Regions from separate parts of the Pseudomonas sp. JL23 genome, predicted to be linked through region 2. Evidence: predicted binding sites of a transcription regulator. Region 2 holds the regulator's gene; each other region holds the start of a gene.
The links. Region 2 encodes sigma-54, which starts transcription at its own class of promoters, with help from an activator protein. Its sites were predicted from a motif close to ANTGGCATNNANNTTGCTNT; they were not measured.
Positions count from the first base shown of each region.

Region 1: the regulator sigma-54 is predicted to act here: its motif matches at 3,119-3,138, upstream of nirB (nitrite reductase large subunit NirB).
Region 3: the regulator sigma-54 is predicted to act here: its motif matches at 2,294-2,313, upstream of AC1Z24_RS22765 (circularly permuted type 2 ATP-grasp protein).

Region 1 covers NZ_CM167795.1:3,880,242-3,887,055, forward strand. Annotated here, with positions in the region: gene AC1Z24_RS18025 (LysR family transcriptional regulator) at 1-679, opposite strand, end outside; gene AC1Z24_RS18030 (SDR family oxidoreductase) at 822-1,595, shown strand; gene AC1Z24_RS18035 (nitrate- and nitrite sensing domain-containing protein) at 1,775-3,013, shown strand; gene nirB (nitrite reductase large subunit NirB) at 3,266-5,830, shown strand; gene nirD (nitrite reductase small subunit NirD) at 5,827-6,171, shown strand; gene AC1Z24_RS18050 (substrate-binding periplasmic protein) at 6,358-6,814, shown strand, end outside.
Region 2 covers NZ_CM167795.1:1,008,138-1,014,951, reverse strand. Annotated here, with positions in the region: gene AC1Z24_RS04900 (ATP-binding cassette domain-containing protein) at 1-78, opposite strand, end outside; gene AC1Z24_RS04895 (KpsF/GutQ family sugar-phosphate isomerase) at 397-1,371, shown strand; gene AC1Z24_RS04890 (KdsC family phosphatase) at 1,386-1,910, shown strand; gene lptC (LPS export ABC transporter periplasmic protein LptC) at 1,920-2,492, shown strand; gene lptA (lipopolysaccharide transport periplasmic protein LptA) at 2,479-3,033, shown strand; gene lptB (LPS export ABC transporter ATP-binding protein) at 3,034-3,759, shown strand; gene AC1Z24_RS04870 (RNA polymerase factor sigma-54) at 3,945-5,441, shown strand; gene hpf (ribosome hibernation-promoting factor, HPF/YfiA family) at 5,518-5,826, shown strand; gene ptsN (PTS IIA-like nitrogen regulatory protein PtsN) at 5,839-6,306, shown strand; gene rapZ (RNase adapter RapZ) at 6,309-6,814, shown strand, end outside.
Region 3 covers NZ_CM167795.1:4,928,242-4,935,055, reverse strand. Annotated here, with positions in the region: gene AC1Z24_RS22780 (LTA synthase family protein) at 1-930, shown strand, start outside; gene AC1Z24_RS22775 (hypothetical protein) at 1,104-1,340, shown strand; gene AC1Z24_RS22770 (ribonuclease E inhibitor RraB) at 1,549-1,920, shown strand; gene AC1Z24_RS22765 (circularly permuted type 2 ATP-grasp protein) at 2,348-3,757, shown strand; gene AC1Z24_RS22760 (alpha-E domain-containing protein) at 3,770-4,729, shown strand; gene AC1Z24_RS22755 (transglutaminase family protein) at 4,726-5,541, shown strand; gene AC1Z24_RS22750 (c-type cytochrome) at 5,635-6,441, opposite strand; gene AC1Z24_RS22745 (rhodanese-like domain-containing protein) at 6,447-6,814, opposite strand, start outside.

The sequences.
Region 1 (6,814 bases), 2.9 Mb from region 2:
GAAGTGCAGCAGGGGTATTGCACACCATTGAGGTTGGCAGGACCCAATCCATCTCTCCTTCTACGGCTCTAAGAGGCCAACGCTCCAGGATGCCTGCGGTTGGAACTCTGTGCTGCAGGCAGGCGTGGTACGCCAGTTCAGCGGGACTGGCCGGTGTTCCCCGCTGCTCCAGGTAAGCCGGGGAGGCTACTAGCAGCAGCCTATAATCACCAAGCGTTCGGGACATGAGACGTGAATCAAAAATCTCACTCGTGCGCACAACCACGTCGAAACCTTCGTCAATGACATCTACCAGCCGATCCGAGAAATCCACGTCCAGCGTGATAGCAGGATAACGGCGCATGAACGCAGTCAGCGTAGCCATTACCAGTTCTTTGGCTAACGGAAGACTGATACGCAGTCGCCCACGCGGCACCGCGTGCGTTTCGCAAAGCTCCAGCTCAGCAGCTTCGACCTCAGACAGAATGCGCCGACAACGCTCAAGGAACATTTCCCCCTCAGCCGTGAGTGTGATGGTGCGAGTACTACGATGAAACAGGCGAATACCTAAGCGCTGTTCCAGTCTGGAAACGCTTTTTCCAACGGTCGACGATGAGACCCCCAGATTGCGTCCCGCCTCGGAGAAGCTTCGGGTCTCTGCCGCCTGCACGAAAAATTCAATACCACTCAAAGATCCCATCATCTGCCCGCTTGAGAATATTTGTCCGAGATGTTCCGAATATTCGCATTATTGTCTTGATCCATTCTTCACCTCAACATGACGGCATCACAAATTTGAGTCCGTGACGGCACGTATTCTTAGCGCACAAGGAGAATTGGATATGAGTAACATTGCATTAGCACCAACAAGCCCTGCACCTCTGTCGTTTGACCTCGCGGGTAAACACGTGGTGGTCGTCGGCGGCAAAAGGGCGATCGGTCTCGGTGTCGCCCAGGCAGCTCACGCAGCGGGTGCGCACGTCACTGTCGCCAGTCGCCGGGATGGTTCGGTCGATCACGGGCCCGATCTTTCCATGTTTGACCATGTCCGCCTGGACATGCGTGACGAGGCCGCAGTCCGGGCCGCGTTCGAAGCAATTGGACAAATCGACCACCTCGTTGTAACCGCAGGACCGGAAATCGGATCTTGGGGCTCGTTCATGGATTCGGACATGCAGGGTGTACGTGGCTATCTGGATGGCAAGTTTCTCGGCACCTGGGCTTGCGCTCGTTACGCCGCGCCGCACCTTGCAACCGGTGGCTCAATGACGTTTCTCACAGGAGGTACCGGTGCGAGGGCAAAAGTCGGCCTGGCTGCAGTGACGTCGACATTCGCGGCGGTGGATGCCTTGTCGCAGTCTCTCGCTCTGGAGCTGGCGCCCATCCGGGTCAATACCATACGCCCTGGCTTTATCGACACAGAATTCTGGGATGCCCTGCCGTCCGACGACGTTGAAGCAATCCGTGCCAGGGTCAGAGCGAAGTTCCCGGCCCGGCGTGTCGGCACAATCGCCGATATCGGCCACGCTGCGGTATTTCTGATGACCAATCCCTATGTCACCGGAACAGTGCTTGAGGTTTCCGGCGGTGAGCTTTTAGTCGACTGGTTGTTCTGATTTTTGACAACGCCGTGGCTGCAAGACACCAGCCAGGTTCGTCAGTCACAGGGCGAGGAACAGCTCGCCTTAGAGGTAGCCGTAACGGAGTTGACCTTGAGCGCGGATTGCAGCTGCTCCCTGCATTGGCGCCTTTCTTGCCTATGGGAATCCATGCACCACGCGAATCGGAGCCTCACATGCAAGACCCACAACTGCCCGCCACCCTGCGTTTCATGCTCGCTGCCAGTCGCTGCGAAAAGCAGGGCCTGGATGCGCTGTCCCGCACCTGCACCCTGGTCACGTTGCTGAGCAATCTGGTGCATGCCATGCAGCGCGAACGCGGTTTTTCCAATCTGTATCTCGGCCAGCCTCAGCCACGCTTGCTGGCAACCCTTGATCAGATCAGCGACGAAGCGCGCCTGTGCGAGCAGGCAGTGCGCGGTTACCTGGACCAGATGGATATCGAAGGCGCCGACCGCGCGCGTCTCTGCCACCGCCTCGCCTACATGTTGCACAGCCTGGACGACCTCCCGCCGCTGCGCCGCAAGGTCCGTGATGTCAACGTCACGGTGGTCGACTCCACCGAGAATTTCAGCCGCCTGATCGCCAGCCTGCTGGCCGTGGTGTTCGAAGCCGCCGACACCGCCATCGACCCGCAGATCACTCGGGCCCTGGTGGCCATGTTCAACTTCATGCAGTGCAAGGAGCTTTCCGGCCAAGAGCGCGCCTGCGGGGCGGTCGGTTTTTCCAACGGCTACTTCGACCCGGCGCGCCACGAACAGATGGAACATTTGCGTTGCAGCCAACTGCGCTGCAGCGAGGTATTCAGTCAGTACGCCGACAGTGTTGCGCAGCAACGCTGGGAGCAGATCGAGGCCGACGCCGGACAGTTGCAACAACTACGGCAAATGGCCCGCCGCACCAGCGCCGAACAGACCGTGGACCCGGGTCTGGCCGAGCTGTGGTTTGACCTGTGCAGCCAGCGCATCGACGCTATGCACAGTGTTGAAGGGCTGCTCGCCGATGGCCTGCGCCAGCTCTGCCAGGAGCGTCTGGACCGCGCGGCCAAGGAACTGGACAACCATCGCACGCTGCTGAGTCGCCTGGCCACCCGCGCCGTCGATCCTCAGCCGCTGTTGTTCAGCGTGCAGGGGCGCAGCCTTGATCAGGCCAGTGCTGAAGACCCGCTGCAACACTCGCTACTCGAATTGCTGCAGAAGCAGTCACGGCACATGCATCGCCTCAGCGACGAGCTCAAGTCCGCCCGCAGCGCCCTGGCCGAGCGCAAAACCATCGAGCAGGCCAAGCGCCTGTTGATGAGCCGTTTCCAACTGGACGAACCGGCCGCTCATAAGCATATGCAACAGGCCGCCATGAATAATGGCGTACGCCTGATCGACATGGCCGAACGCTTTCTGGCCCAGGCTCAGGAGTGAACTCGCAGCACCATCACGGAGCGCGACGCCCCAGCGCGGGGCAATAACGGACCTCTATCACCTCGACACCCTCTTCAACACCCCGGTTTTCGCCGCGTCCGGCACCTTGGCACAAAGCCTGCTTAGTCACTCCTGTCGCTGCCCAGAACAAGCAGCCTCTCTATTTGGCAAAGGCGCCCGAGACCGAAAGGTCTGGGGCGCTTTTTTTTGCGCGCCTGAAAACCAGATCAAAGCCTGACCGGGGGAATACCCATGAACGCACTCACTCATTCCACTGAACGACCTGTCCTGATCGTGATCGGCAACGGTATGGTCGGCCACCATTGCGTCGAGCAACTGATTGCCAATGGCGCCCTGGAACAGTACCAGGTGCTGGTCTTCGGTGAGGAACGCCAACGCGCCTATGACCGCGTGCACCTGTCCGAATACTTCAGCGGCAGCGACTGCGAAGCCTTGGCCATGAGCGATGCCGAGCTGTATCAACAGCCGGGCCTGACCCTGCACCTGGGCACGCCGGTGCTGGCAATCGACCGCGCAACCAAGCAAATCACTACAACGCTGGGCGCCTTTGCCTACGACCGACTGGTCCTGGCCACGGGCTCTTATCCGTTCGTGCCGCCGGTTGAGGGCGCCGAAGGAGCATCGCGCCTGGTCTATCGCACCCTCGATGATCTCGACGCCATCCGCGCCGCCGCTGAAGGCAAGCGCCGGGGCGTAGTGGTCGGTGGAGGCCTGCTCGGCCTGGAAGCCGCCAATGCCCTGAAGTCTCTCGGCCTGGAAGCCCATGTGGTGGAGTTCGCGCCACGGCTGATGCCCGTACAGCTGGATGACTTCGGCGGTGCGGCGCTGAAAAAACGTATCGAGGATCTCGGCGTCGGCGTGCACCTGTCCAAGGCCACCCAGTCCATCACGGCGGGCGAGGACTATCGCTACCGGATGAATTTCGCCGGCGACACTCACCTGGAAACCGACATTATCGTGTTCTCCGCCGGCATCCGGCCCCAGGACGCCCTGGCCCGCAGCAGCGAGCTGCAACTGGGCGAGCGCGGCGGCGTGGCGATTGACGGCCAGTGCCTGACCAGCGACCCGGCCATCCATGCCATCGGCGAATGCGCGGCCTGGAATGGCAGTATTTTCGGCCTGGTCGCGCCGGGCTATCAGATGGCCCGCAGCGTCGCCGCGCAATTGTGCGGTGACGAAGGCGCGTCGTTCCAGGGTGCGGACATGTCGACCAAACTCAAGCTGCTTGGCGTCGATGTCGGCTCCATCGGTGATGCCCATGGCGCCCTGCCCGGCTCGCGCAGCTATCGCTACATCGACGAACTCACCGGCAGCTACCGGCGCCTGGTGGTCAGTGCTGACGGCAAACATGTCCTTGGCGCGGTACTGGTCGGTGATAACAGTTACTACGACACCCTGCTGCAATACGCGCAGAACGGCATCACCCTGCCCGCCGACCCTGCGGCGCTGATCATGCCCGCAGGTGAAGGCGCGCCGGTACTGGGCGCCGCCGCCCTGCCCGACACCGCCACCCTGTGCTCCTGCCATAACGTCAGCAAGGGCCAGGTCTGCGCCGCCATCGACAGTGGCTGCAGCGATGTTGCCTCGGTCAAGGCCTGCACCAAGGCCGCCACCGGTTGCGGCGGCTGCCAGGCGCTGATCAAGCAGGTGGTCGAGCATGAACTGAGCGCCCGAGGCGTCGCCGTGGACAAGAGCCTGTGCGAACACTTCGCCCATACCCGTCAGGAGCTGTACCACTTCGTCCGGGTTGAAGGCATTCGTACGTTCGAAGCCTTGCTCGACCGTCACGGCAAGGGCCATATCGGCTGCGATGTCTGCAAGCCGGCAGTCGGCTCGATTCTCGCTTCGTGCTGGAACGAGCAGATCACCGCCAAGGCCCTGATCCCCCTGCAAGACACCAACGACACCTTCATGGCCAACATGCAGAAAAACGGCACCTACTCGGTGGTGCCGCGCATTCCCGGCGGTGAAATCACTCCTCAGGGCCTGATCGCGATTGGCGCAGTGGCGCAGAAATACGACCTCTACACCAAGATCACCGGCGGCCAGCGCATCGACCTGTTCGGCGCACAACTGCACGAGCTGCCGGATATCTGGAGCGAACTGATCGCCGCCGGCTTCGAGACCGGTCACGCCTACGGCAAGTCCCTGCGCACCGTGAAATCCTGCGTCGGCAGCACCTGGTGCCGTTACGGCGTACAGGACAGCGTGGCCATGGCCCTGCGCCTGGAGAATCGCTACAAAGGTCTGCGCAGCCCGCACAAGATCAAATTCGCCGTCAGCGGCTGCACCCGCGAATGCGCCGAAGCCCAGAGCAAGGACATCGGCGTGATCGCCACCGAGCACGGCTGGAACCTCTACGTCTGCGGCAACGGCGGCATGCGCCCGCGTCACGCCGAACTGTTCGCCACCGACCTGGACGACGAAAGCCTGATCCGCATCATCGACCGTGTCTTGATGTTCTACATCAGCACCGCCGACAAACTGCAACGCACCTCGGTCTGGCGTGAGTCCCTGGAAGGCGGCCTGGACTACCTCAAGGACGTCATCCTCGAAGACAGCCTGGGCCTGGGCGACGAGCTGGAGGCGCAGATGCAACAGGTGGTCGACACCTATGAATGCGAATGGGCCAACACCCTGCAGGACGAGGAAAAACTCAAACGCTTCCGCACTTTCGTCAACCAGAAAGGCGGCGACCCGGCCGTGCAATTCGTCCGCGAACGCGGCCAGCGCCGCCCGGCCCGCAGCGAAGAACTGCAATTGATCGCCCGCGCTACCGAGGAGAACCTGGCATGAGCAACCATCACTCAATCACCTGGCAAGCGTTGTGTCAGCACGGCGATCTGGTCGCCAACTCCGGCGTCGTCGCGCTGCTGAACGACGAACAGATCGCCCTGTTCTACCTGCCCGAGACCGAACAGCAAGTGTTCGCCATCGACAACCGCGACCCCAAGTCCGAGGCCAATGTGATTGGTCGCGGCCTGATCGGCCAACTGGCCGGCGAACTGGTGATTGCCTCGCCTTTATATAAGCAGCACTTTCGCCTGAGCGACGGGCAGTGCCTGGAGTATCCGGAGCAGCAGTTGAAGGTATGGCCAGTGAGGCTTAATGGCAGCATCGTGGAGATAGCTGTTTAGCGCATCACCGAAATGGCCAACCTGTGGGACCGGCTTTAGCCGGGAAGGCGTATTCCCGGCTAAAGCCGGTCCCACAGATTAAATCCTCTTACCCTCTACAATAATCAGAGAAATTGTTGGACGATACATGCCGTTACCTGCCTAAAATCATCCAGGGTGAATAAACACCCCCTCAAACGGATGGGCATGGCGATCAGACAGACCAGAACCGCCGTTCAGGCGCTGCGACAGATGTGCGTGCAAAGCCTGTTGCTGCTCTGCCTCACTGCACTCAACTGCGTTACCGCACAGGCCGCCCCCCAGGTCCTGGTTATCGCCACCAACGAAGCCCCGCCCTACATCAGCGAAAACCCACAGAACAGCTTCCTCACCGACCTGCTCGGCCACGTCGCCAGGGAAATGGGCGTGACCTTCGAGTTCCGTTTCATGCCCTGGCCCCGCTGCGAACTGGCCGTCGACAACCTGCAAGTCTGGGCGACCATGCCCTACGTCCCCACACCCGAGCGCAACAGCAAATTCCTGTTCTCGCAATCGCTGTTTGCCAAGCAAACCCTGCTGTTTTACTACAACCCCAATGGCGCGCACTTCCCCAAGACCTTCCAGCGCCTGAGCGAACTCAAGCCCTACCGCATGGGTGGCGTGC
Region 2 (6,814 bases):
ATTATTGAAGATGCTGCGCGTACCGCGCTTGAAGGACACGCCCTTCAGCTCGATCGCGTAGGCGTTATCGGCGCTCATCTAGACTCCTTGCGATACAACCTCACTCTCAGCTGCCGAGCCCTATGGCAGGGGGACAGGCTATCTAGGTGGGTCGAACAAGCGGCGAACTATACCACCGCATGAGAGGGACGCCAAAGAGAGAACCCTGCTTCATTCAGCACGAGGACAGATATTTGATACATCCCTGGCACATGCAGGGATATGGCAAATGGCCCGCATTTACGGCCTGCCGCACGCAAGAAATGTGCGCAAATTCAAAGTGCGACGATCAAGCGTGAGGGAATCGTGCATTACCGTTATAATCGCCGCCTTTTTACAGGCTGATCAATTTTCACCATGAGCCAATCCAGCGACCTGATTCAATCCGCACAACGCACCATCCGCCTCGAAATGGAAGCCGTAGAAGGCCTGCTGGGCTTTATCGATGCGGAGTTCGTGCGCGCGTGCGAAATGATTCTGGCCAGTCGTGGCCGCGTCGTCGTGGTCGGCATGGGCAAGTCCGGGCATATCGGCCGCAAGGTCGCCGCAACCCTGGCCAGCACCGGCACCCCGGCTTTTTTCGTGCACCCGGCCGAAGCCAGTCATGGCGACATGGGCATGATCACCCGGGATGACATCATTCTGGCGCTGTCCAACTCGGGCACCACCAACGAAATCGTCACCCTGCTGCCGCTGATCAAACGTCTGGGCATCAAGATGATCAGCCTGACCGGCAACCCCACATCGACCCTGGCCAAGGCCGCCGACATCAGCCTGAACGCCCATGTCGAGCATGAAGCCTGCTCGCTGAACCTGGCACCGACCTCCTCGACTACTGCTTCGCTGGTCATGGGCGATGCCCTGGCGGTAGCCCTGCTCGATGCCCGCGGCTTCACCGCCGAAGATTTCGCTTTCTCCCACCCTGGCGGGGCACTGGGCCGACGCCTGTTGCTCAAGGTGGAGAACGTCATGCACACAGGCGATGACCTGCCCCAGGTGCAGCGCGGCACCCTGCTGCGCGACGCCCTGATAGAAATGACCCGCAAGGGCCTGGGCATGACCGCGATCCTGGAAACCGATGGCCGTCTGGCCGGGATCTTCACGGACGGCGACCTGCGCCGCACCCTGGACCGCCCGATCGATATCCGCCAGACCACCATCGACGAAGTAATGACCTTGCACGGCAAGACCGCCAAGGCCGACATGCTCGCCGCCCAGGCCCTGAAAATCATGGAAGACCACAAGATTGGCGCGCTGATTGTCGTCGACGAAGACGACCGTCCGGTGGGCGCCTTCAACCTGCAGGACCTTCTGCGCGCGGGCGTCATGTAATGGAGAGCGCCGAAATGAACACAGATCTGCTGCAACGCGGTAAACAGATCAAACTCGCCGTGTTCGACGTCGACGGCGTGCTGACCGACGGCCGCCTGTACTTCCTCGAAGACGGCAGCGAATTCAAGACCTTCAACACCCTCGACGGCCAGGGCATCAAGATGCTCATGGCGGCAGGCGTTACCACGGCTATCATCAGCGGACGCAAGACCCCTGTGGTCGAGCGCCGGGCGAAGAATCTGGGCATCCCGCACCTGTATCAGGGCCGCGAAGACAAGCTGGTTGTACTCGATGAATTGCTCGGCCAACTCAACTTGAGTTACGAACAGGTCGCCTATCTGGGTGATGATCTGCCAGACTTACCCGTTATCCGTCGTGTCGGCCTGGGCATGGCCGTCGCCAATGCCGCCAGCTTCGTGCGTCAACACGCCCATGGCGTGACCCGGGCACGCGGTGGCGAAGGCGCTGCGCGCGAGTTCTGCGAGCTGATTCTCAGCGCTCAGGGCAGCCTCGAAGCGGCCAACGCCGCCTACTTATAGAAGCCATTTATGCTAAGCAAAAGATTTCGTACGTTCCTGGTCTTCGGAGTGCTGGCCCTGCTGCTGGCGGCCGCAGGCTACTGGAACATCAACCCGGAAAGCTTTCTGGACAAGACCAAGGCGACCATCGACGACACTGCCATCGACTTCTATGCGACCAACGCCCATACCGTGCAGTACCTGCCCGATGGCGGCGTGCAATATGAACTGACGTCCGACAAGGTCGAGCACCTCAAGGCCACCGACGTGAGCTGGCTGACCAACCCGGACATGTTCATGTATCGCGGCACGGCCTTCCCATGGCACGTGCAGAGCAAACAGGCAGAAGTGTCTTCGGGCGGCGACCAGGTCGAACTGATCGACAATGTGCGCGTTGCGCGCACCGATGAAAGAAACCGCACCACCATCATTACCAGTAGCCGTATGACTGTATTCCCACAGAAGCAATATGCGCAGACCGAGCAAGCCGTTAGAATCGACGGCGCTGGCGGTGTGACTACGGCCAAGGGAATGAAAGCGTACTTGAATGACAGCAAGATAAACTTGCTATCCAACGTAAGAGGGCAGTATGAGGCTCGTTAATACCCTTCCTTTTTTGCTTGGCCTGGGTGCAGCACTGGGAAGCGCGAGCGCCTGGTCCCTGCCGACCGACCGCGATCAGCCAATCCACATCCAGTCTGACGATGCTCAGCTCGATGACAAGCAGGGCGTTGCCACCTACAAGGGCAACGTCATCATCACTCAGGGCACCATGAAGATCACCGGCAACACCGTGACCATCACACGTAACGCCCAGGGTGACGTCGACGTCTTCACTTCGGTCGGTAACCTGGCCTACTACGAGCAGAAGCCCCAAGTGGATAAACCCATCGTCCAGGCCTATGGCGTAACGATCCAGTACTTTGCCGCGCAGAACCGCATCGTGCTGATCGACAAGGCCAAGGTGATCAACGATGGCAACACTTCCGAAGGCGAGAAAATCGTCTACGACACCGTCAAGCAAGTGGTCAACGCCGGTCGTGCCAATGGCGCCAAGGTCACCGCGCCACGTCCGCGCATCGACATGGTTATCCAGCCGAAGAACAAAACCACTCCACCGAACACTCCGCAGAAGGCCCAGTAAATGGCAACGCTGAAAGCCCAGCATTTGGCTAAAAGCTATAAGGCCCGCCAAGTGGTGCGCGATGTGAGCCTGTCCATCGACAGCGGTCAGATCGTCGGCTTGCTCGGCCCTAACGGCGCAGGCAAGACGACCTGCTTCTATATGATCGTAGGCCTGGTCCAGGCGGACCAGGGTCGCGTACTGATCGACGATCTGGATGTCAGCCACCAGCCCATGCACGGCCGTGCCCGCGCCGGTATCGGCTATCTGCCTCAGGAAGCCTCGATCTTTCGCAAGCTGTCGGTTGCAGACAACATCATGGCGATCCTTGAAACCCGCAAGGAACTGGATACCGCTGCCCGCCGCAAAGAGCTGGAAAGCCTGTTGCAGGAATTCCACATCAGCCACATCCGCGACAACCTGGGCATGAGCCTGTCCGGTGGCGAACGTCGCCGGGTCGAGATTGCCCGCGCGCTGGCAACCTCACCGAAGTTCATCCTGCTCGACGAACCCTTCGCCGGTGTAGACCCGATTTCGGTCGGCGACATCAAGCAAATCATTTATCACCTCAAGGCCAAGGGCATCGGCGTCCTGATCACCGACCACAACGTCCGTGAAACTCTGGACATCTGTGAAACCGCCTACATCGTCAACGACGGGCAACTGATCGCCGAAGGCGACTCGGCAACCATTCTGGCCAACCAGTTGGTGAAAGAAGTCTACCTCGGACACGAATTTCGCCTCTGATGGCTGCGATGCTTCACTGCCCTGCAACGGGCAATGCCTGAGGGCCGGGGATGATGCAATTTTAATTGCATCACACTCTAGGCAAACACTTCGGTTTCAGGCATATAATTTGCTTATGTTGGCGCCCCGGCGCCCTGTAGTGGATGGCGCGTGTGCGCCGGCGAATAAGGTGTTTAGCCCCTGCCATGAAACCATCGCTAGTCTTGAGAATGGGCCAGCAGCTGACGATGACGCCGCAGCTGCAACAGGCCATCCGCTTACTTCAGTTGTCGACTCTGGACCTTCAACAGGAAATCCAGGAAGCGCTGGAGTCCAATCCCATGCTGGAACGCCAGGAAGAAGGCGACGACTTCGACAACGCCGACCCACTGGCCGACAACGTCGAAGCGAAAACCAGCACCGAGATCCAGGAGCCAACCTACCAGCAGGAATCCGCGCCAACCGTGGACAACCTGGAAGACGGTGAATGGGGCGAACGCATCCCCAACGAATTGCCGGTGGATACCGCTTGGGAAGACGTCTACCAGACCAGCGCCAGCAGCCTGCCCAGCAATGACGACGACGAATGGGACTTCACCACCCGTACCTCGGCCGGGGAAAGCCTGCAAAGCCACCTGCTTTGGCAACTGAACCTGGCGCCAATGTCCGACACCGATCGCCTGATCGCCGTCACTCTCATCGACTGCATCAACAACCAGGGCTACCTGGACGAGACGCTCGAAGAAATCCTCGACGCCTTCGATCCCGAGCTGGACATCGAACTGGATGAAATAGAAGCGGTTCTGCACCGTATCCAGCAATTCGAGCCAGCCGGCATCGGCGCGCGTAACCTCAGCGAATGCCTGCTGCTGCAACTGCGCCAGCTGCCCGCCAAGACCCGCTGGCTGGCCGAGGCTCAGCGCCTGGTCACCGACTACATCGACCTGCTGGGCAGCCGCGACTACACCCAACTGATGCGCCGCATGAAGCTCAAGGAAGAAGAACTGCGCCAGGTCATCGAGCTGGTACAGAGCCTCAATCCGCGCCCGGGCTCACAGATCGAGTCCAGCGAAGCTGAATACGTGGTCCCCGACGTGATCGTGCGCAAGGACAACGAGCGCTGGCTGGTCGAACTCAATCAGGAGTCGGTGCCGCGCCTGCGCGTCAATCCGCAGTACGCCGGTTTCGTCCGTCGCGCCGATACCAGTGCCGACAACACCTTCATGCGCAATCAGTTGCAGGAAGCCCGCTGGTTCATCAAGAGCCTGCAGAGCCGCAACGAAACCCTGATGAAGGTCGCCACCCAGATCGTCGAGCATCAGCGCGGCTTCCTCGAGTACGGCGACGAGGCGATGAAGCCTCTGGTCCTGCACGATATCGCCGAAGCGGTCGGCATGCATGAATCGACCATTTCCCGCGTCACCACGCAGAAATTCATGCATACCCCCCGCGGCATCTACGAACTGAAGTATTTCTTCTCAAGCCACGTAAGTACCTCCGAAGGCGGAGAATGCTCGTCCACGGCCATCCGCGCGATCATCAAAAAACTGGTTGCTGCGGAAAATCAGAAAAAGCCGTTGAGTGACAGCAAGATCGCTGGTTTACTGGAGGCACAAGGCATTCAAGTAGCCCGTCGCACAGTAGCCAAATACCGCGAATCACTTGGGATAGCACCGTCCAGTGAGCGCAAGCGCCTGATGTGACGATGGCAAGCTGGCAGCGTTCCAGTGGCAGGCATAAGCCTGCCTCTCTATGCACTGGCAATAAGGAGAAAGCGGTATGCAAGTCAACATCAGTGGACATCAACTGGATGTGACCGACGCCCTACGCGACTACATCACCGAGAAACTCGGACGACTGGAGCGCCACTTCGACAAAATCACCAATGTGCAGGTGATCATGGAGGTCGAGAAGTTGAAACAGAAAATCGAAGCCACCCTGCACATCCCCGGCGGAGAGGTGGTCGCCAACGCGGAACATGCCGACATGTACGCAGCGATCGACCTCCTGACCGACAAGCTCGACAGACAATTGCTCAAGCATAAGGAAAAACAGCAACGCAGCCTGCAAGGTGCAGCGGCGCGCTGATACCCCACCTACATGATCCGACTTGAAAATATCCTGACCCCCGGCCGTTCATTCGTGAACGTGCCGGGTGGCAGTAAAAAAAGCGTACTCGAAAAAATCGCCGAACTGATTACCCATGACATTGCTGCCCTGGATAATCGCACGGTGTTTGAGAGCCTTGTTGCCCGCGAAAAACTGGGTTCGACCGGTTTTGGCAACGGCATCGCCATCCCCCATTGCCGGATGAAGGGCTGCATTGACCCGGTCAGCGCGGTATTTCACCTGGAAAAGCCCATCGACTTCGACGCCATCGACGGCGCACCTGTCGATCTGCTGTTCGTCCTGCTGGTCCCCGAAGCGGCCACCGACGCCCACCTCGAGTTGTTGCGCCAGATCGCCGGCATGCTGGATAACGCAGAAACCCGCAAAGAACTGCGTAGCGCCAAAAGCAGTGATGACCTCTATGAAGTGGTCAAAAAAGTGCAGGGCAAAGGTAACTGATCATGCGCATGATCATCGTCAGCGGCCGCTCCGGCTCAGGCAAGAGCACGGCCCTCGATGTTCTGGAGGATAGCGGCTTCTATTGCGTCGACAACCTCCCCGCCGGCCTGCTGCCGGAGCTGGCTGAACGCGCCTTGATTAATACCGAGCTGGCCGAGCCGATGCTCGCCGTGTCCATCGATGCGCGCAACCTGCCCAGCCACCTGACCCGCTTCCCGCAAATGCTCGAAGAAGTTCGCTCGCGCAATATCCGCTGCGACGTTATCTATCTTGATGCGGACGAAGCCACCCTGTTCAAGCGCTTCTCGGAAACCCGTCGTCGCCACCCACTGAGCAATGCCAATCGCTCCCTGGCTGAAGCGATACGTGACGAGAGCAAATTGTTGAGCCCGATCATCGATCTGGCCGACCTGTCCATCGACACGACCCACCTGAATCTCTACCAGCTGCGCGACACCCTGAAACTGCGGCTGCTGGACAAACCGGAGCCTGGCACTGCGTTCCTGAT
Region 3 (6,814 bases), 3.0 Mb from region 2:
AAGCTCTCCGGTCTGCCAGCGCTGCTCAGCGCGCGCAACTATGACGACGTGTATGTCTACAACGGCGATTTCGCCTGGGACAACCAGTCGGGCTTCTTCAGCAACCAGGGCATGACCACCTTCATCGGCCGCAACGACTTCATCAACCCGGTGTTCTCCGATCCGACCTGGGGTGTTTCCGACCAGGACATGTTCGACCGTGGCAACCAGGAACTGAAGGCCCGTGAAGCCACCGGCAAGCCGTTCTATGCCCTGTTGCAGACCTTGTCCAACCACACGCCTTACGCATTGCCAGCGAATCTGCCGGTGGAGCGCGTGACCGATCAGGGCACCCTGAGCGAGCACTTGACCGCCATGCGTTATGCGGACTGGGCCCTGGGCCAGTTCTTCGAAAAGGCCAAGAAAGAGCCTTACTTCAAGGACACCATCTTCGTCATCGTCGGCGACCATGGCTTCGGCAACAACACGCAGCTGACGGAAATGGATCTGGGCCGCTTCAACGTGCCGATGTTGATCATCGCACCGGGCATCCAGCAGAAGTTTGGCCAGCGCAGCCACACCGTGGGTACGCAGATCGATATCGTGCCGACCATCATGGGCCGCCTCGGTGGCGAGACCCGTACCCAGTGCTGGGGCCGTGACCTGCTCAACCTGCCGGAAGGCGACAAGGGCTTCGGTGTGATCAAACCGTCGGGCAGCGAGCAGACCGTCGCCCTGATTACCGGTGACCGTATCCTGATCGAGCCCAAAGGCATGGATCCGAAGGTCCTGACTTACACCCTGGGCGGCAATCAGCATGCCGAAGAACTCAAGGATGTGCCTGACCTGGACGCACTGCGCCTGAAGCTGGAAAGCTTCCTGCAAACCGCGACCAAGAGCCTGCTGGATAACACTGCGGGTGTGGCACCGAGCAAGAACAAGGGCCAGTAAGGGTTTTGTTCGAAACAAGAGAGGGCGCCAGTGATGGCGCCCTTTTTTTTGCAATGAGCTCCAACAAAACGTCATGTCGGTGATAGGTGAGCCCCGGTGTTTTTTGAACGAATGCCCGCGCGCTCATGTCCGAATCAGGTAAGCCGTTTTCCCGGCCGAGCTGAGGAGACATCATGAAGCAGTGGATCATTTCGTATCAGGATAAAGATGGCGAACAACGTAAGTACCCTCATCCCGCCGAGCAGCGGCCAACCGAGGAAGAAGCGGCACAGCTCCTGCGAAAATATCTGTATCCGGTGACATCCGATCTGGATCTCAACGATCTTGAGGGACGCACCGCAGAACCTACGGTCAAGTCGTTGGATGAGCAGAACAGCGTCAAGATTATCTCGATCGCCGAAGCGTCCTGAACGACCAGCAAAAAGCCCATTGGCAGAACGCCGAAGTTGGGGTTACTCTGCAAATGAGTCCGGTCAATTGCTTTGCCGGACTCTTCCATGTCTACGCCGGGCACACTGCCCGGGCTTGTCCGCTTCATGCTTGACTCCTTCGCGGCAGAGTATCTGCTGCGTTCGGGAGCGTTGAAACTCTATCTATCGTTGCATAGGAGGACGTTTCATGAGCACAGCCTATCAAGATGACATCAGCGGTCACGTACTGCGCCGCATGAAAGAGAGCGGTTTCGATTTCGCACGTATCCATCCCATCGAGTTCTATGCCACTTTCCCGAACGAGGAGCGGGCCCGGCAGGCAGCAGAGCAATTTCGTGGAGAATCCTTGAATACCCAGATCAACCCCGGTGATGACGGCGCATGGCATATGCAACTGAGTAAAGTCATGCATGCCACTTACGACGGCATCGGGGATTTTGAACAGGACTTCCAGATGGCCATCACCCCGCTCGATGGTGAGGTGGAGGGCTGGGGAGTGGTCCAGGAAGTATCAGCTGAGCAACGCCTTGCAAATATGACTCCGCGTTACTCGTGTTAAAAGCGACGGTCAGCCCCTCACAGGGCTGGCCGTTTTTTTATTGTTTTGAAATGTCGTGCGCAAAAAAAAGCCACTCAAGAGAGTGGCCCAAAGGGAAGTCCAATAATAATTCCGGTCATCGCAAACGCTGTTGTCTTTTCGAAAAATCTTCGCGTGGCTACGGCTGACACTTGTGTTTGCTAGGTTGCCCGGGATTATCCGGAAACAAATGTCTCCTCGGGAAATCAACTCTGGCTATGCTGGTGATAGATTTAACGATGAAGGACGCTTCCGAATGAGGCGTAGGAGAATTGGTGAGGGCGGATATTGCACAGGAATGGTGCGTTGTTCGTTTGTTGTATATCTAACCAATTGATAAATAAGCGTTTATGCCGATGGCACGGGCCTTGCGAAGGCTCTTGGTGTCCGTGGTGACAAGGAGTACGGCATGATCCGCACCTTTTATGATGAGATGTACGATGCAGGCGGGCTGGTCCGTCCGCATTATCGGGAGTTCGCCCGCTGGCTGGGTGACACGCCTCCTGAATTGCTGGCTCAACGCCGGCGTGAAGCCGACTTGCTGTTCCACCGCGCCGGGATCACGTTCACGCTCTATGGTGACGAACAGGGCACAGAGCGCCTGATCCCCTTTGACACGATCCCGCGCAGCATCCCCGCCAGCGAATGGCGGATCGTCGAACGAGGCTGTATTCAGCGCGTCAAGGCGCTGAACATGTTCCTCGCCGACCTGTATCACGACCAACGTATCATCAAGGCGGGGATCATCCCGGCCGAGCAGGTGCTGGCCAACGAGCAGTATCAGTTGGCAATGCAGGGCCTGAACCTGCATCGTGATCTTTACTCGCATATCTCTGGTGTCGACCTGGTACGCGATGGTGACGGCACGTATTACGTTCTCGAAGACAACCTGCGTACCCCCAGCGGCGTGAGCTACATGCTCGAAGACCGCAAGATGATGATGCGTCTGTTCCCCGAGCTGTTCTCCGCGCAACGCATTGCCCCTATCGACCATTATCCAAGCCTGCTGCTCGATACCCTGAAAAGCTCAAGCCATCTGGATAATCCGAGCGTGGTGGTGCTGACGCCGGGTCGCTTCAACAGTGCGTTCTTCGAACATGCCTTCCTGGCACGGGAGATGGGCGTGGAGCTGGTGGAAGGCGCCGACCTGTTCGTACGTGACGATCGCGTTTTCATGCGCACTACCGATGGCCCCAAGGCTGTCGACGTGATCTACCGCCGTCTGGATGATGCTTTCCTCGATCCCCTGGCGTTCAACCCGGATTCGATGCTGGGCGTGCCCGGCCTGCTGTCGTCCTACCGTTCCGGCAATGTCGTGCTGGCCAACGCCATCGGCACGGGTGTCGCCGATGACAAGTCGGTTTATCCCTATGTCACGGACATGATCCGTTTCTATCTGGATGAAGAGCCGATCCTCAAGAACGTGCCGACCTGGCAGTGCCGCAAGCCCGAAGAGTTGTCCCATGTGCTGGCCAACCTGGGTGATCTGGTGGTCAAGGAAACCCAGGGCTCCGGCGGTTACGGAATGCTGGTGGGACCTGCGGCCACGGCGGCGGAAATCGAGTCTTTCCGCGCTCGCCTCAAAGCCAAGCCACACGCTTATATCGCGCAACCCACATTGTCCCTGTCGACCTGTCCGACCTTTGTCGAGAACGGCATCGCCCCGCGACACATCGATCTGCGCCCATTCGTTCTTTCCGGCCGCGAAACACGCGTCGTGCCCGGCGGCCTGACCCGCGTTGCATTGCGCGAAGGCTCGCTCGTGGTGAACTCGTCGCAGGGTGGCGGAACCAAGGACACCTGGGTGGTCGAGGATTAAGGATGCCTGCCAATGCTAAGTAGAACTGCCTCGGATCTGTACTGGATGTCACGTTACCTGGAGCGAGCGGAGAATCTCGCCCGAATGCTGGACGTGAGCTATTCGCTGTCATTGATGCCCCAGGACGGGCGTGGCGACGGGCTGGATGAAATCGCCATGCCGCTGCTGATCACCGGCACCCTGGAGACCTATCTGGAGCGTCATGGCGAGCTGCATGCCGAGCGCATGCTGCATTTCTTCGCCCTGGACGCAGCCAACCCGGCGAGCATCTACAGCTGCCTCGGCGCGGCCCGGGCCAGTGCCCATGCAGTGCGCGGGCGAATCACCGCCGACATGTGGGAAAACATCAACTCCACTTATCTGGAGATTCGCGGGATCGCCGAGCAGGGCTTGAGCCGCTACGGCATGAGCCGTTTCTGCGAGTGGGTCAAGGAGCGTTCGCACCTGTTCCGTGGCGCGACCTATGGCACCATCATGCGTAACGATGCGTTCCGTTTCATTCGTCTGGGCACCTTTATCGAGCGCGCCGACAACACCATGCGCATGCTTGATGCCCGCTACGAAATGCTCGAACTGCGCGGCACCCAGGCCAATGCGGCGGCCGATAACTCGGCGGCCGGTTATTACGAATGGAGCGCCTTGCTGCGCGCCCTGTCGTCGTTCGAGGCCTATACCGAGGTCTACCGCGACGCGCCGGGCGCCCGTCATGTGGCCGAGCTGTTGTTGCTGCGCGCCGATATCCCGCGCTCCCTGCGCGCCTGTCTTGAAGAGCTGGACCAGATTCTCGCCAGCCTGCCGGGCGCCAACGGTCGTCCAGCCCAGCGCCTGGCGGCGGAAATGGATGCACGCCTGCGCTACACCGGGATCGACGAGATCCTCGATGAAGGCCTGCACGAATGGTTGAACGAATTCATCCCGTTGGTAGCCCAACTGGGTGACGCTATCCACACTTCATACCTGGAGGCTGCATGAGACTCTCAATTAGCCACGAAACGACCTATCACTACGACGATCAGGTTCGGGCAAGCATCCAGTATTTGCGCCTCACGCCCCATGACAGCGAGCGCCAGCACGTCTTGAGCTGGCAGTTGAACCTGCCGCGTCCGGTGCGCGCGCAGATTGACCCGTTCGGCAATATCCTCCATGTGCTGACCCTCGACGAGCCCCATGAAGCCATCATCATTGGTGCCCGTGGTCAGGTCGAGATCGACGAAAAGCGCGAGTCCGAGCACGAAAGCCAGTCGGCCCTGCCGTTCCTGCGCTTTACCCGCTTGACCGAGGCCGACGAGGCGATGCGCATCTTTGCCGCCAAGCAATGCCGCAAGCGCAAGGATCGCACCGCGCTGATCGACCTGATGCACGGCATCAACGAGCACATCACCTACACGCCGGGCTCGACCGAAGTGGAAACCAGCGCGATCCAGGCGTTTGCCGGTCGTTCCGGTGTCTGCCAGGACCATACCCACACTTTCCTTGCTTGCGCCCGCAGCCTGGGAGTTCCGGCGCGCTACGTGTCTGGCTACTTGTACAGCGAAGACAGCGAACACCTGTCCAGCCATGCCTGGGCCGAAGCCTGGATCGATGATGCCTGGTATAGCTTCGACGTGACCAACCAGTTGGCCGTACCTGCACGTCACCTGAAACTGGCGGTGGGGCTGGACTACCTGGACGCCTGCCCGGTACGTGGCATGCGTCGTGGCGGCGGCTCCGAGCAGATGCACGCCAAGGTCTCGGTCACGCCATCGCCGGTGGCCTTGCCGATGATGCAGGCGCAGGTGCAGTAAGTTAGGTCGTTGGAGCGAGGCTTGCCCGCGAATACGTCGGTACATCCGACATCGTATTCGTGTGCAAACCTCGCTCTAACGAATCAGGGCGCTTCAATTCCCCGCCCGCCGCTCCGCCATATGCTGTAAATACCCGATTATCTGGTTCAGCTCACCGTCCGACAGCACCTCTGCCGGGATGGCGGGCATGCGTGCCTGTGGCCATTGGCGCAGGTCCTGGGGATTGCGGATATACAGTTTCAGGTAATCAGCGGTGAAGTATTCGGTGGGGCTGTGGGGCATGTTCAGGTCGGGGCCGACTTGGGCATCGCCTGCGCCGTTGAGCCGATGGCAGGCCAAACAGTGTTTCTGGAACAGAGCGAAACCCAGATTGACCGGATCGTCGGCGGCCAGCGCCGGGTCTGGAGTCAGCGCCGGGAAGCGTTCGGCCACTGACGCCAGCAGGCGCACCTTGGCCACGGCATAGGGCCACTGTTCCGGGCCGATGTCGCCAGCCTGAGGATCGGTCCACACCAGATAAAACGGTCCGGCGCTGTGTTTGCCAGCGCCCAGTGACGGCCAGGGCTGAGCCGGGTCTTCAATGGCCAGCCAGGCCCGTGCGCCACGGTTCTGCAGCAGGGGCCCGGCAGACAGCTCGGCGGCAAAGCCATCAGTGGCCACGACCTGCAAATGGTTTTGCGGGCTGACACCGCCAAGCAGGGCCGCCATCGGCACCACGCGGTAAGTCATCTCTCGCTTGTAGGAAACATCATTGGCTATGCGCACTTCCTGCACCAGAGGGTGGCTCAGCAGTTGCGCGGTGTCCCAGGTATGGACGCCGTCGGCCAGTTCGACGGTCAATTGCGCGGCGTGCAACGGAAGCGCCAGCAAGGTGCCGGCCAACAGGGATAAAAAACGCAAGGACGTTACTCCGCAGGATCATCGCTGGTGTCATACAGGGCGTTATGCAGCTCTTCATAATCGCCGCCGTTGATGATGCCGGAATATCCCGCTCTTATCAGCCGATCTTGCGCTTTACTGGCCTTTTCAATGCTGCTGCTGAAGATGACTACGGAGACGTTACGGTCGTTGAGCACCTGTTTGAGTTGGTTGACCAGACGCACTTCATCGACGCGGATGGCGTTGAGTACCGTACCGGCATCGTAGTCGGTCTGGGGACGCACATCGATTGCCAGCTTGCCCTCACGCAAGGCACTCACAGCGCCAGCTTGATCCACCTCTCCCGCCAGGGCAGTGCCCCAGCAGGCCAGAGTAATGACTGCGATCCATTGAT